2 regions of the Micrococcus sp. TA1 genome follow, and region 1 is predicted to be linked to the other one. Evidence: riboswitches for the same ligand, from Rfam matches in the RefSeq annotation. Region 1 holds a riboswitch; the other holds the start of a gene.
What was found. A riboswitch is a leader RNA that binds a small molecule or an ion and turns the genes downstream of it on or off. The one in region 1 is predicted to bind S-adenosylmethionine.

Region 1 (5,624 bases):
CGTCCCGTTCCTTGCGCCCCTGGCTCACGGCCTGTCTCCGCACGTGGGCGGTGTACTCCCCTGCAGCCCTGGGGTGGGGCAGCAGGGTGAACGTGGCCTCGGCATGACGGGCGCAGAACTGCTGGCCGCGGGGTGAGGCGCCAGCCTGGAAGAGCACTGGCGTCCGCTGGCTCGAGGGCGCACTCAGGTGCGGCCCCTCGATGGAGTATCGCTCGCCGCGGTGATGGATCTTGTGAACACCCTCGGGGTCCGCCAGCATCCCTTGGTCCTTGTCCGCCAGGAACGCCCCCTCGTCCCAGGAACCCTCCCAGAGCTTGTAGACGGCCTCGAGGTATTCCTCAGCCCAGTCGTACCGCTCGTCATGACGGGCGAGCTCGGTGGCGCCGAAGTTGCGATGAGAGTTCTCGAGCACGCTGGTGACGATGTTCCACCCGGCGCGGCCATCGGACAGGTGATCCAGCGTGGAGAGTTGACGGGCGAATTGGAACGGATGGGACTGGATGATGGATGAGGTCGCGGCCAGGCCGATATCACTCGTCGCCCCCGCCAGCGCGGACAGCAGGACCAGCGGGTCGTTCGACGGCACTTGCAGGCCTCGTCGGACATGGCCGTCCCATCCCCCGTCGTAGTCCCCGTACAGACCCACGACATCCGCGAAGAACAGGGCGTCGAAACGCGCGTCCTCCAACCGGCGGGCAAGGTCGGTCCACAGTGACAGCTCGTTGAAACGGTGCTGTTCCGCCTCCGGTCGACGCCACTGCCCACCCATGATGTGGCTGGTGGTGTTCATCAGGAAGGCGTTGACGATCAGTCGGGGCCGGCCGCCTCGGCGTCCTGGGGAGGCCCCGGAAGGCTGGGTCATCGTGTGCTCCTCAGTGGGCGGGACGGAACGGGACACCTGCGGGGAAGCGACGGTTCACTGCGTCGTTCACTGCGTGGCGAATTCCGACCAGATCTGCTGTGAGTTGTCCACGGTGATCTCGTCGGTGTACTCCACGACTCCGCCCTGGTAGTCCTGGTACCACTGCTCGACCTCGTCCGACTGGTACGCCTCCTGGAGGACGCGTGCCGCCTCCGTGTCACGGAACTCGGGCTTGGCGGCGACGACCACGGAGAACGGCAGCTCCACCTCGGGGTCGTCCTCGAGGATCAGCCCGGTCTCGTCCACGTCGTGGCCGGCCTCGGCGATCAGGCGGATGAAGCCGAAGCCCGCGTCGACGTCGGGAAGCGTCTGCGCCAGCGACTGCTGGTCCACCTCGATGAATTCGAGGTTCTTCGGGTTGGCCGTGATGTCACGCTGGGACAGCTGCGTCACCGGCTTCGAGGCATCCAGCTCGATCAGGCCGGCTTCCTCGATCAGCTTGAGCGCACGGCCGTTGTTGCTGGTGTCCACCGGGATGGAGACCTTGGCACCGTCCGGGAGGTCGTCGAAGGAGTCGTGCTTGAGCGAGAAGACGCCGCTGCGCCCGTAGTAGACGGAGAACACCGGTTCCACGGCGGTGTTGTTGTCCCGGTTGAACTGTTCGAGGTAGGCCAGGTGCTGGAAGAAGTTCACGTCGTACTCCCCCTGCTCCACCGTCTGGTTCGGCTGGATGATGTCCGTGACGTACGTGGTCTCCAACGTCCATCCGTCCTCGGCGAGCCTCTCCTTTACCAGCTCCGTGGGCTCCTGGTACGGAGCCGACTCCGTGACGATCATCGAGATGGTCCGGTCCTCGTCGGGACCGCCGGCTGCCTGGGACAGTCCGCACGATGTCAGGGCGAGGCCCGCCACGGAGGCGAGGGCGAGCAATCGGACGGCCCGGGTTCCCGCAACCCGGCATGCGGCGCCGAAGCGGGTGAGGGGTGAGGCGTGGATGGTCATGGGAGTTCCTTTCAACAGCGGGGGGCGGGCACGGCGGAGCAGCGTCGCGCGACGAGCGCGACGGGGCCGGGCCACGGCAGGGGAGGTCCGTCACCGGCGACGGAGAGGGTTAGGGAGAGGGAGAGGGAAGCGGAGAGGCGAACGGCACAGACCGCTGCGGCTGGACCGGGGTGAGTCGGACGCGGACGGTCAGGTGATGCGTTTGTCGGTCGCGTGCACCAGGCGTGCTCCGCTGAACTGCACCAGGGACACGAGCGCCAGCATGATGACGATGGCCGCCATCATCACCTCGGTCTCGTACCGGTAGTAGCCGTAACGGATGGCGAAGTCGCCGATGCCACCGCCGCCGACGAGCCCGACCATGGCGGAGTACGAGATGAAGCTGACCGTGGTGATGGTGATCGATCCGATGATCGCCGGCCGGGCGTCGACCAGCAGGATGTTGCGGATGATCTGCCCGCGCGTGGCCCCCATGGCACGGGCAGCCTCGATGGCACCCCCGCCGAGCTGGGTCATGTTCTGCTCCACGAGCCGGGCGAAGTACGGAATGGCGTTGACGGTGAGGGGGACGATCGCCGCTGCCGTCCCCACCGTGGTGCCGACGAGCAACCGGGTGAGGGGGATGATGGCGATCAGCAGGATCAGGAACGGGAACGAACGCACGGCGTTGACCAGTCCCGAGACGATCCGGTGCGCCCGGGGCGACGGCGCGATGCCTGCCGGTGCCCGGGTGAAGAGCCAGATGCCCAGCGGCGTTCCGAGGACGACGGCCACGGGGATCGCCACGGCGATCATGACGAAGGTCTGGCCGAGGGCGAACGTGAGTTCCGGCAGGAGTTCGGTGACGCGCTCCACGTCAGTTCACCGCCCCTGCGGTGACAGCGTGAACGGAGTGCTGACGCCGTTCCCGGGAGGGCTCGCGGAGCTCCAGGGCCTCGGGCACCTCCGCCGACCGGTGGCGGTCCACGCTGATCCCCTCCGACACCAGGTAGCGCCCGATCGACGTGGTCGGGACGAAACGGCCCGAGGTCAGGTCGGGGACGGTGAAACGTTCCACGATCCGGCCGTCCTCCATCACGGAGACGTCGTCGGCGAGGGCCTTGATGACCTCCATCTCATGGGTCACGATGACCACCGTGATGCCGAGCCGGTGATTGATGTCCGCCAGGTACTGAAGCACGGTGGCAGTGGTGAAGGGGTCAAGCGCGGAGGTCGGCTCGTCGCACAGCAGGAGGTTCGGTTCGGTCGCCAGGGCTCGCGCGATGGCGACCCGCTGCTTCTGGCCTCCGGAGAGCTGTGCCGGATAGGAATCCGCCTTGTCGGCCAGGTCGACCAGGTCGAGCGCTTCCACCGCCCGGCGCCGGCGTTGCCGCCCGTCGGACAGTCCGGCGAACTTCAGGCTCAGTTCGACGTTGCCCAGCGCCGTGTGGTTGTTGACCAGGTTGAAGCCCTGGAAGATCATGCCGATCTGATGGCGGCGCTCGCGCAGGGCCTCGGCCGACAGCGCGGTCAGTTCGTCACCGTCCACCCAGACCTCGCCCGCGCTCGGACGTTCCAGGAGGTTGATGTTCCGCAGCAGGGTCGACTTCCCGGCACCCGAGAACCCGATGATGCCGTGGATGGAGCCGCGCTCGACCTCGAGGCTGACGTCGTCCACCGCCGTGAGGGACCGGCGCCGGGGCACCGACCCGGGTTCCGCAGCCGGACGATGCCGGGGCCACCAGGAACGCGGCCGGCCCGGGACGGACGTGTCGCGGCCCACCGGGAACGTGGTGGTGACATGGCGCAGGGAAATCACGAGGAATACCTCCATCGGTCCTGGCAGTAGCACCCTGTCCCCTGTCGGGCGGGTTGCTGCGGCGTCGTCGAGCCAGATCTCTCGGCCGCTCTGGATGGTTACGGATCCACTGTGGGGGTGGCTGGACGAGGCACGCCAACCGGACGTCATAAACCGACGCCTGCCCGTCCAGGAATGCGGTCGGCGACCGTCTGCGCCTCACGAAGCGCTTGTGTGACACCGCATGACGTCATCTCACGTCACGGGAGCCCGCAGCAGGTCACGCCGGAACCCATCCGCTGACCACCGTGTTTGCGGCAGGGCACCGGTGGCTGATTGACTGGACGCGCAACCATCCAGAGCGGCCGAGAGATCTGGCTCCGTGACGCCGCAGCAACCCTCCGCTTCACCGGGCAAGGGTGCTCATGCCAGAAGCGATGGAGAGTGATCACCATGACTGCCCTTGCCGAACTGAGCCCTGCCGGCCGCGCCCCCGCGCGGGCCCGGGGCGCCGCCACCGCCCCGGACGCACCGGAGAGCCTTGCGGTGGAGTTCCGCGGCGTCGGCCGCGCGTTCCCCACCGCCGAGGGCCCCCGGGCCGTGTTGCGGGACATCACCCTGACCGTGGAACCCGGCGAGGTGCTGGCCATCCTCGGCGCCTCCGGTTGCGGCAAGTCCACCCTGCTGCGGGCCGCCGGCGGACTGGACACCGGCAACTCCGGGGACATCCTCATCGGCGGCGAGCCGGTCACCGCCCATGACCCACGCACCGCCGTCGGCTTCCAGGAACCGCGCCTGATGCCCTGGCGCACCCTGCACCAGAACGTGGCCCTGGGCCTGCCGCACGGCACGGGCCGCAGCGAGGGCCGGAAGCGCGTGGACGAGCTGCTCGATCTCGTCGGGCTGGGCGCCCACGCCGATCACCGGCCCCGCGAGGTCTCCGGCGGCATGGCCCAGCGGACCTCGCTGGCCCGGGCACTGGCCCGGCGCCCCGGCGTGCTGCTGCTGGACGAACCGTTCGGCGCCCTCGACGCGCTGACCCGGCTGAAGATGCAGGACCTGCTCCTGGACATCCATGCCCGCACGGCCACCACCATCCTGCTGGTCACCCACGACGTGGACGAGGCACTGCAGCTGGCCGACCGCATCCTGCTGCTCGGCAAGGATCCCGGCGCCGCTGCCGGGGCCACCGCCCGCAAGGTCCTCACCGTGCCCGGGACACGTCCGCGCCCCCGCGGCTCAGCCGAGCTGGCCGCGCTGCGCTCGGAGCTGCTCGACGGCCTCGGCGTCGATGCCCACCGGCACTGACCGCTCCGGTGCCGCACCGGCGGCACCGCCCCGCCGACTCTGACCGGCACCCACGGTCCCCGGACCGCCCCCTGCTCGACCCTTCCGCCCCTCTTGTTCCACCCTCCCCGCCCCCGTGCGATCCCCTGTCCTGAAAGGCACCACCATGCGCTCCCGACTCACGCTCTCCGCCGCGGTCCTCGCCGTCTCCGCCCTCGCCCTCACCGGGTGCGTGGCCGGGGAGGGTTCGGGCGGTGACGCCGCCGAGGCCGGTGCCCCGGCTGGCGGTGCCGACACCCTGGACATCGACTTCGCCACCTACAACCCGCTCTCCCTGGTCATCAAGGAGAAGGGCTGGCTGGAGGAGGAGCTCTCCGACGAGGGCGTCACCGTCAACTGGGTCCAGTCCGCGGGGTCCAACAAGGCCAACGAGGCGCTGCGCGCAGAGGCCGTCGACGTCGGCTCCACCGCCGGCTCCGCGGCCCTGCTGGCCCGCGCCAACGGCACCGAGATCAAGACGATCGGCCTCTACTCCCAGCCGGAGTGGGCGGCCCTGGTCACCACCGCCGACTCGGGCATCACGGAGGTCACCGACCTGGTGGGCAAGAACGTGGCCGCCACCAAGGGCACGGACCCGTACTTCTTCCTCATCCAGGCCCTCGAGGAGGCCGGAGTGGACCCGTCCGAGGTCACCGT
Region 2 (5,624 bases), on a different contig from region 1:
CGGCCCGCACGGGCCCCGGGTGCCACGGATGACCGAAAGGCTCCCTCGTGACCCACACCGCCACCCCGCAGGACACCCCAGTCCCCGGTGACGCCCCCCGGGCCGGACTGCCCCGCTTCGAGGAGCTCAGGGCCGCCACCGCCGGGACACCGCCCACGGACGCGCAGCTCAGCGAGCACTTCGCCCCCGTCTTCCGGCTCATCGCCGAAGGGGCCCACCAGCGCGAGCAGGACCACGAACTGGCCTTCGCCGCGATCGAGCACCTGCGCGGCTCGGGATTCACCCGGGTCCGCCTCGCCCGCGACCGCGGCGGGATCGGGGCCAGCCTTCCCCAGCTCACCGGCCTGCTGGTGGACCTGGCCGCCGCGGACTCGAACCTGCCGCAGGCCCTGCACGGGCACTTCATGTTCACCGAGCAGCACCAGAACGAGTCCCAGGGAGCAGTGTCGGAGTGGTGGCTCGCCGAGGTGGCCGCGGGGAGGATCTTCGGCAACGCCCTCGTCGAGTTGCCGCCCTCCGCGGGCAGGCGTCCCGTGCGCTGGGTCGACGTGGACCCGGACACCGCCCAGGCGGCCGCGGCGGTCGGGGACACCGAGATCGCGGAGATCACGGGGGACAAGTTCTACTCCACCGGGGCCGTCTTCGCCGACTACCTGCTGGTGACGGCCACCCGGCCCGGCCGCGAGGACGAGGGACCGATCTTCGCCATCGTGGACGCGAGGGACCGGGGCGTGACGCGCACCGATGACTGGAACGGCTTCGGACAGCGACTCACCGCCTCCGGCACCACCACCTTCGACGACGTCCCCGTGCGTGCGCACCGGACCCAGGAGTTCAACGTCCCCACCGGTGTGCTGGCCTATGCGGTGCTGTGGGTCGTGCTGGCCGCCACGCAGGCCGGCATCGGCGTGGCCGCGCTGTCCTCGATCACGGACTTCGTGCGCGCTCGCCGGCGCACCTACGACCACGCCACCGCCGAGACCCCTGCCGAGGACCCGCTGGTCCACCAGGTCATCGGCTCCGTCTCCGCCAAGGTCTCCGCCGCCCGGCACATCGTGACCGGTGCCGCCGCCGTCGTCGAGGACTCCTACCGGAGCGTGCGCGGCCACCTGGACCTCGAGGACCCGGTGGTGCTGGACGCCCACACCCGCGCCAACGTCGCCCTGTCCGAGGCCACCGTCGTGGTCTCGGAGCTGATCCTCGAGGCCACGAACCAGATCTTCGAGTCCGGTGGCGCCTCCGCCACGGACGCCTCGCGGCACCTGCACCGGCACTGGCTGAACGCCCGCACCGTCGCCAGCCACACCCCGCTGATCTACCGCACCCAGGCGGTCGGGGACCACCGGATCAACGGCACCGTCCCGCCGTTCCACTCCACCGCCCGCAACTCCGACCCGCGGGCCGGCGCCACGGCCGCCGGCGCGGGAGCGCCCACCGCATCCACCACCGAAGGAGCATGATGACCACGACATCCGAACGACGCGCCCCGCTCGCCGGTTCCCCGGCCACGGCAGGGACACCCGGCCGGCCCGCGGACCACCCCGCCGACCGGTCCGCAGCGCGGTTCGTGCAGGTCCGCGAGCGCCTGGACCCGGTCTTCCGGTCCATCGCATCGAGCGCGGCCGCGCGGGAGGCGGACCGGATCATCGACCGCGACGCCGTGCGCCGCCTCGCCGAGGCCGGCTTCACCTCGTTGCGCGTGCCGGTGGAGTACGGCGGCGCCGGCCTGAGCTTCGCCCAGTCCGCGGAGCTGATCGTCGAGCTCGCCGCCGCGGACTCCAACCTGACCCAGGCGCTGCGTGCCCACCTGATCAACCAGGAGAACGTGCTGGGCCACCCGGACGCGGCCTTCCGGGACCGCTGGCTGCGCCGTCTGGGCGCGGGGGCCGTCGTCGGGAACGCCATCACCGAGGTCAACAACGCGGTGGGGGAGGGGACCACCCGGCTGGTGCAGGACGCCGAGGGCACCTGGCGGCTCAACGGCACCAAGTACTACTCGACCGGGTCCCTGTACGCGGACTGGATCATCGTGGCGGCGGTCGACGCCCGCGGTGAGGAGATCGCCGCGACCGTGCCCGCGGACGCCCCCGGTGTCCGGCTCCTGGACGACTGGGACGGGTTCGGCCAGCAGCTCACGGCCTCGGGGACCACGGTGTTCGACAACACCCCGGTCGACCCGGAGGAGGTCTACACCTCCGGCCTGGACGACGGCACCCGCGTGGCCACCGGCCAGGCGTCCTGGCAGTTCCTGCACCTGGCGACCCTGACGGGCATCGCCGAGGCGATCGTGCGTGACGCCGGGGACTACGTACGCGGCCGGCGCCGGTCCTTCAGTCACGGGGTGACCGAACTGCCCCGTGACGACGCCCAGGTGCTGCAGGTGGTCGGTGAGCTCTCCTCGGCGGCCTTCGCCTCCCGCGTGGCGCTCGACGCGGTGGTCGCCGCCCTGGGAGGAATCCTCGAACGCGAGGCCGGGGGCGAGGTGCTGCCGGAGGAGGACGTCAACGCCCTGTACGTCCGCGTCTACCAGGCCCAGCAGGTGATCGCGAAGAACGTGCTGGCCGCCGCGACCCAGCTGTTCGAGGTGGGCGGGGCCTCGGCCACGAGCCAGTCGAGGCGCCTGGACCGGCACTGGCGCAACGCGCGCGTGCTGGCCAGCCACAATCCGCTCATCTACCGCGCGCGGATCATCGGCGAGTGGGAGGTCAACGCCACCCCGCCGTCGCGGTCCTACCGCATCGGTTCCGCCTGACCCACGGTCCTGGCCTGCGCCACCGGCCCCCGTCGTGCACCGCACGGCGGGGGCCTTCGCGTGCCCGGCCCGCGCAGATGTCGCCGTATGTCCCCCCGGCGTCATGGAAGGACCCGGTGGCCCTCGCCCCGGCCGGGGATGACGGGACGTTAACCGGTGCCGGCGGATCCCTTGGCGGGACCGGCGCCGGGGTCTACGCTCGGTAACGGAATCACGAGATCCGGCCATAAGCCCTGGCTGACCGGACAGCAACCCTCTCGCTGTAGTGGGGTGCTCCAGGTGATGATTCGGCCGGCACGCACCCGTGACCGGCAAGTACGGCACCCCGCCCGGTGCATCGAGGCCGCCTGCGCGCGCCCCGGTGCGTTCCGGGCATCCCCGGAGTGCCACCGACCGGGAAGAGACACCATGGCCCCCATCGCCCGCACGCCCCTGCACTTCAACGCTTTCGTCATGAACACCACCAGTCACATCCACCACGGCCAGTGGCGTCGCCCCGACGCCGGGCAGGCCGAGTTCACCGACGTCCGCACCTGGATCGACCTGGCCCGCACCCTCGAGGCCGCGAGGTTCGACGCCATGTTCTTCGCGGACGTCGTCGGCCACTACGGCGACGCCGACGCCGACTACTCCGTGTACGTCAACGAGGGCCTGCAGATCCCCTCCAACGACCCGACCGTGCTGCTCGGCGCGCTGGCCGTGGTGACCGAGCACCTGGGCCTGGCCACCACCTCCAACGTCTTCCAGTCCCACCCGTTCCAGTTCGCCCGCCAGCTCTCCACGCTCGACCACATCTCGAACGGCCGGATCGCCTGGAACATCGTCACCGGGACCCAGGACAACGGTTCACGCAACTTCGGCCTGCCACGGCTGACCGACCACGCCGAGCGCTACGCCTGGGCCGAGGAGTACGTGGACGTCGCCTACAAGCTCTGGGAGGGCTCGTGGGACGAGGGAGCGGTCGTCAAGGATCGGCAGGGCTCCCGGTACTCGGACCCGGCGAAGGTCCACAAGATCCACCACGAGGGCCGGCGCTACTCGGTGGAGGGCCCGCACCTGCCCTCACCGTCCCCGCAGCGGACACCGCTGCTGTACCAGGCGGGATCCTCCGCCTCCGGCCGGGACTTCGCCGCCCGCAACGCCGAGGCCGTGTTCCTCATCGCGGCGACCCCGGACATCGCCCGCCAGCAGATCGAGGACACCCGCCGCCGCGCCGTCGAGGCCGGCCGGGCACCGGAGGACATCAAGTTCTTCCAGGGCCTGAGCTTCGTCATCGGCGAGACGGAGCAGCAGGCCCGGCGCACGCTGGCCGAGTACGAGGAGTACGCCTCCGTGGAGGGCTACCTGGCCCACGCCGCCCTGGTCGACCCGGACGGCCGTGTCTACCCTCCCGAGACCCCGTTGAAAGACCTGGAGACCAACACCCAGAAGGGCTTCTCCGAGTGGACCTCCAAGGCCATCACGGACCGCGAGCCCGTGGTCGCCGACGTCGCCTGGCGCAGCCACCGCAACAACCGCCTGGTGGGCACCCCCGAGCAGATCGCGGACCGGCTCCAGGACTGGCAGGACGCCGGCGTGGACGGCATCAATGTCATCAACTGGGTGATCCCCGGTTCCTTCGAGGAGTTCGCGGACCAGGTCCTGCCCGTGCTGCGCGAGCGCGGCCTGGCGCAGTCCGAGTACGCGCCGGGCACCCTGCGCCAGAAGCTCTTCGGCCGGGACCGCCTGCCCCAGACGCACCCGGCCGCCCGGTACCGGGGCGCCTTCGCCACCGTGCCGACCGGGGCCTGAGCCCCACCACCCACTTCTGCCTGCGCTGGATCACGGCGAAAGGAACCCCATGAGCACCCCACCTTCCCCGAGCGCGCCCGGACTCCGGACGACGCCCCGCACCCCTCGACTCCCCGGGCCCCGGACCACCGGGCTCGCCGTCCTGACCGCGGCCACGCTGGTCCTGAGCGCCTGCTCCGCAGGTCCCGGCACCGGTCGCGGCGCCGGAACGGATCCCGACGCCGGCCCGGACCAGGCGGCGCTGACCGGCGCCGCCGGTGCCGGGCCGGTCCAGGGCGGCGTGATCGAGTACGGCCACCTCCAGGAGCCCAACTGCATCTTCGGCGGCTGGATCCAGGAGAACTTCACCGCCCGCCAGGTCCTGGACAACCTGGTGTCCCACACCGAGGACGGCTCGGTGGTCCCCTGGATCGCCACCGGCTGGGAGGTGTCGGAGGACGGCCGGGCCTGGACGCTGCGGCTGCGCGAGGACGTGACCTTCACGGACGGCACCGCCCTGGACGCCGAGGCCGTGGCCTACAACTTCGATTACTGGCTGGACGGCGGCAACGGCACCGCCGCCGCCCACCTCGGCGGGTTCTACGACCACTCGGAGGTGCTGGACGAGCACACCGTCCGGATCCACCTGTCCGCCCCGTTCTCCCCGTTCCTGTCCACCATCTCCCAGTCCTACTTCGGCCTGCAGTCACCCACGGCCCTGCAGTCCCGCACCGATGAGGAGAACTGCACCGAGCCCATCGGCTCCGGGCCGTTCACCGTCAAGGACTGGAAGCGCGGGGAGTACATCGAGTTCGAGCGCAATGACGACTACGACTGGGCGCCGCAGAACGCCCGGCACCGGGGCCCGGCCCACGTGGCGGGCATCCGGTGGAACATCGTCCCGGACAACACGTCCCGGTACGGTTCGCTGCTGTCCGGGGAGATGGATGCGATCGGCGAGGTGCCGGCCGTGAACATCGCCCAGGCCCGCGAGGACTACGACTTCACGCAGTACATCACCCCGGGCCGGCCCGTGGTGATGAGCCTGAACACGCAGCGGGGCATCTTCACGGACCAGCAGGTCCGCCAGGCCCTGAGCTTC

Region 2: it holds a riboswitch for S-adenosylmethionine, as region 1 does, so the genes downstream of both, GGQ69_RS15425 (LLM class flavin-dependent oxidoreductase) here and GGQ69_RS13795 (methionine ABC transporter ATP-binding protein) in region 1, are expected to answer to the same signal.

The regions. Positions count from the first base shown of each region.
Region 1 is NZ_JACHNW010000003.1:8,907-14,530, forward strand. It holds gene GGQ69_RS13780 (NtaA/DmoA family FMN-dependent monooxygenase) at 1-862, opposite strand, end outside; gene GGQ69_RS13785 (MetQ/NlpA family ABC transporter substrate-binding protein) at 929-1,864, opposite strand; gene GGQ69_RS13790 (methionine ABC transporter permease) at 2,054-2,719, opposite strand; gene GGQ69_RS13795 (methionine ABC transporter ATP-binding protein) at 2,721-3,677, opposite strand; SAM riboswitch class I at 3,671-3,763, opposite strand; SAM riboswitch class I at 3,991-4,085, shown strand; gene GGQ69_RS13800 (ABC transporter ATP-binding protein) at 4,095-4,949, shown strand; gene GGQ69_RS13805 (aliphatic sulfonate ABC transporter substrate-binding protein) at 5,095-5,624, shown strand, end outside.
Region 2 is NZ_JACHNW010000006.1:8,366-13,989, reverse strand. It holds gene GGQ69_RS15435 (acyl-CoA dehydrogenase) at 48-1,460, shown strand; gene GGQ69_RS15430 (acyl-CoA dehydrogenase family protein) at 1,457-2,752, shown strand; SAM riboswitch class IV at 2,962-3,076, shown strand; gene GGQ69_RS15425 (LLM class flavin-dependent oxidoreductase) at 3,161-4,543, shown strand; gene GGQ69_RS15420 (ABC transporter substrate-binding protein) at 4,593-5,624, shown strand, end outside.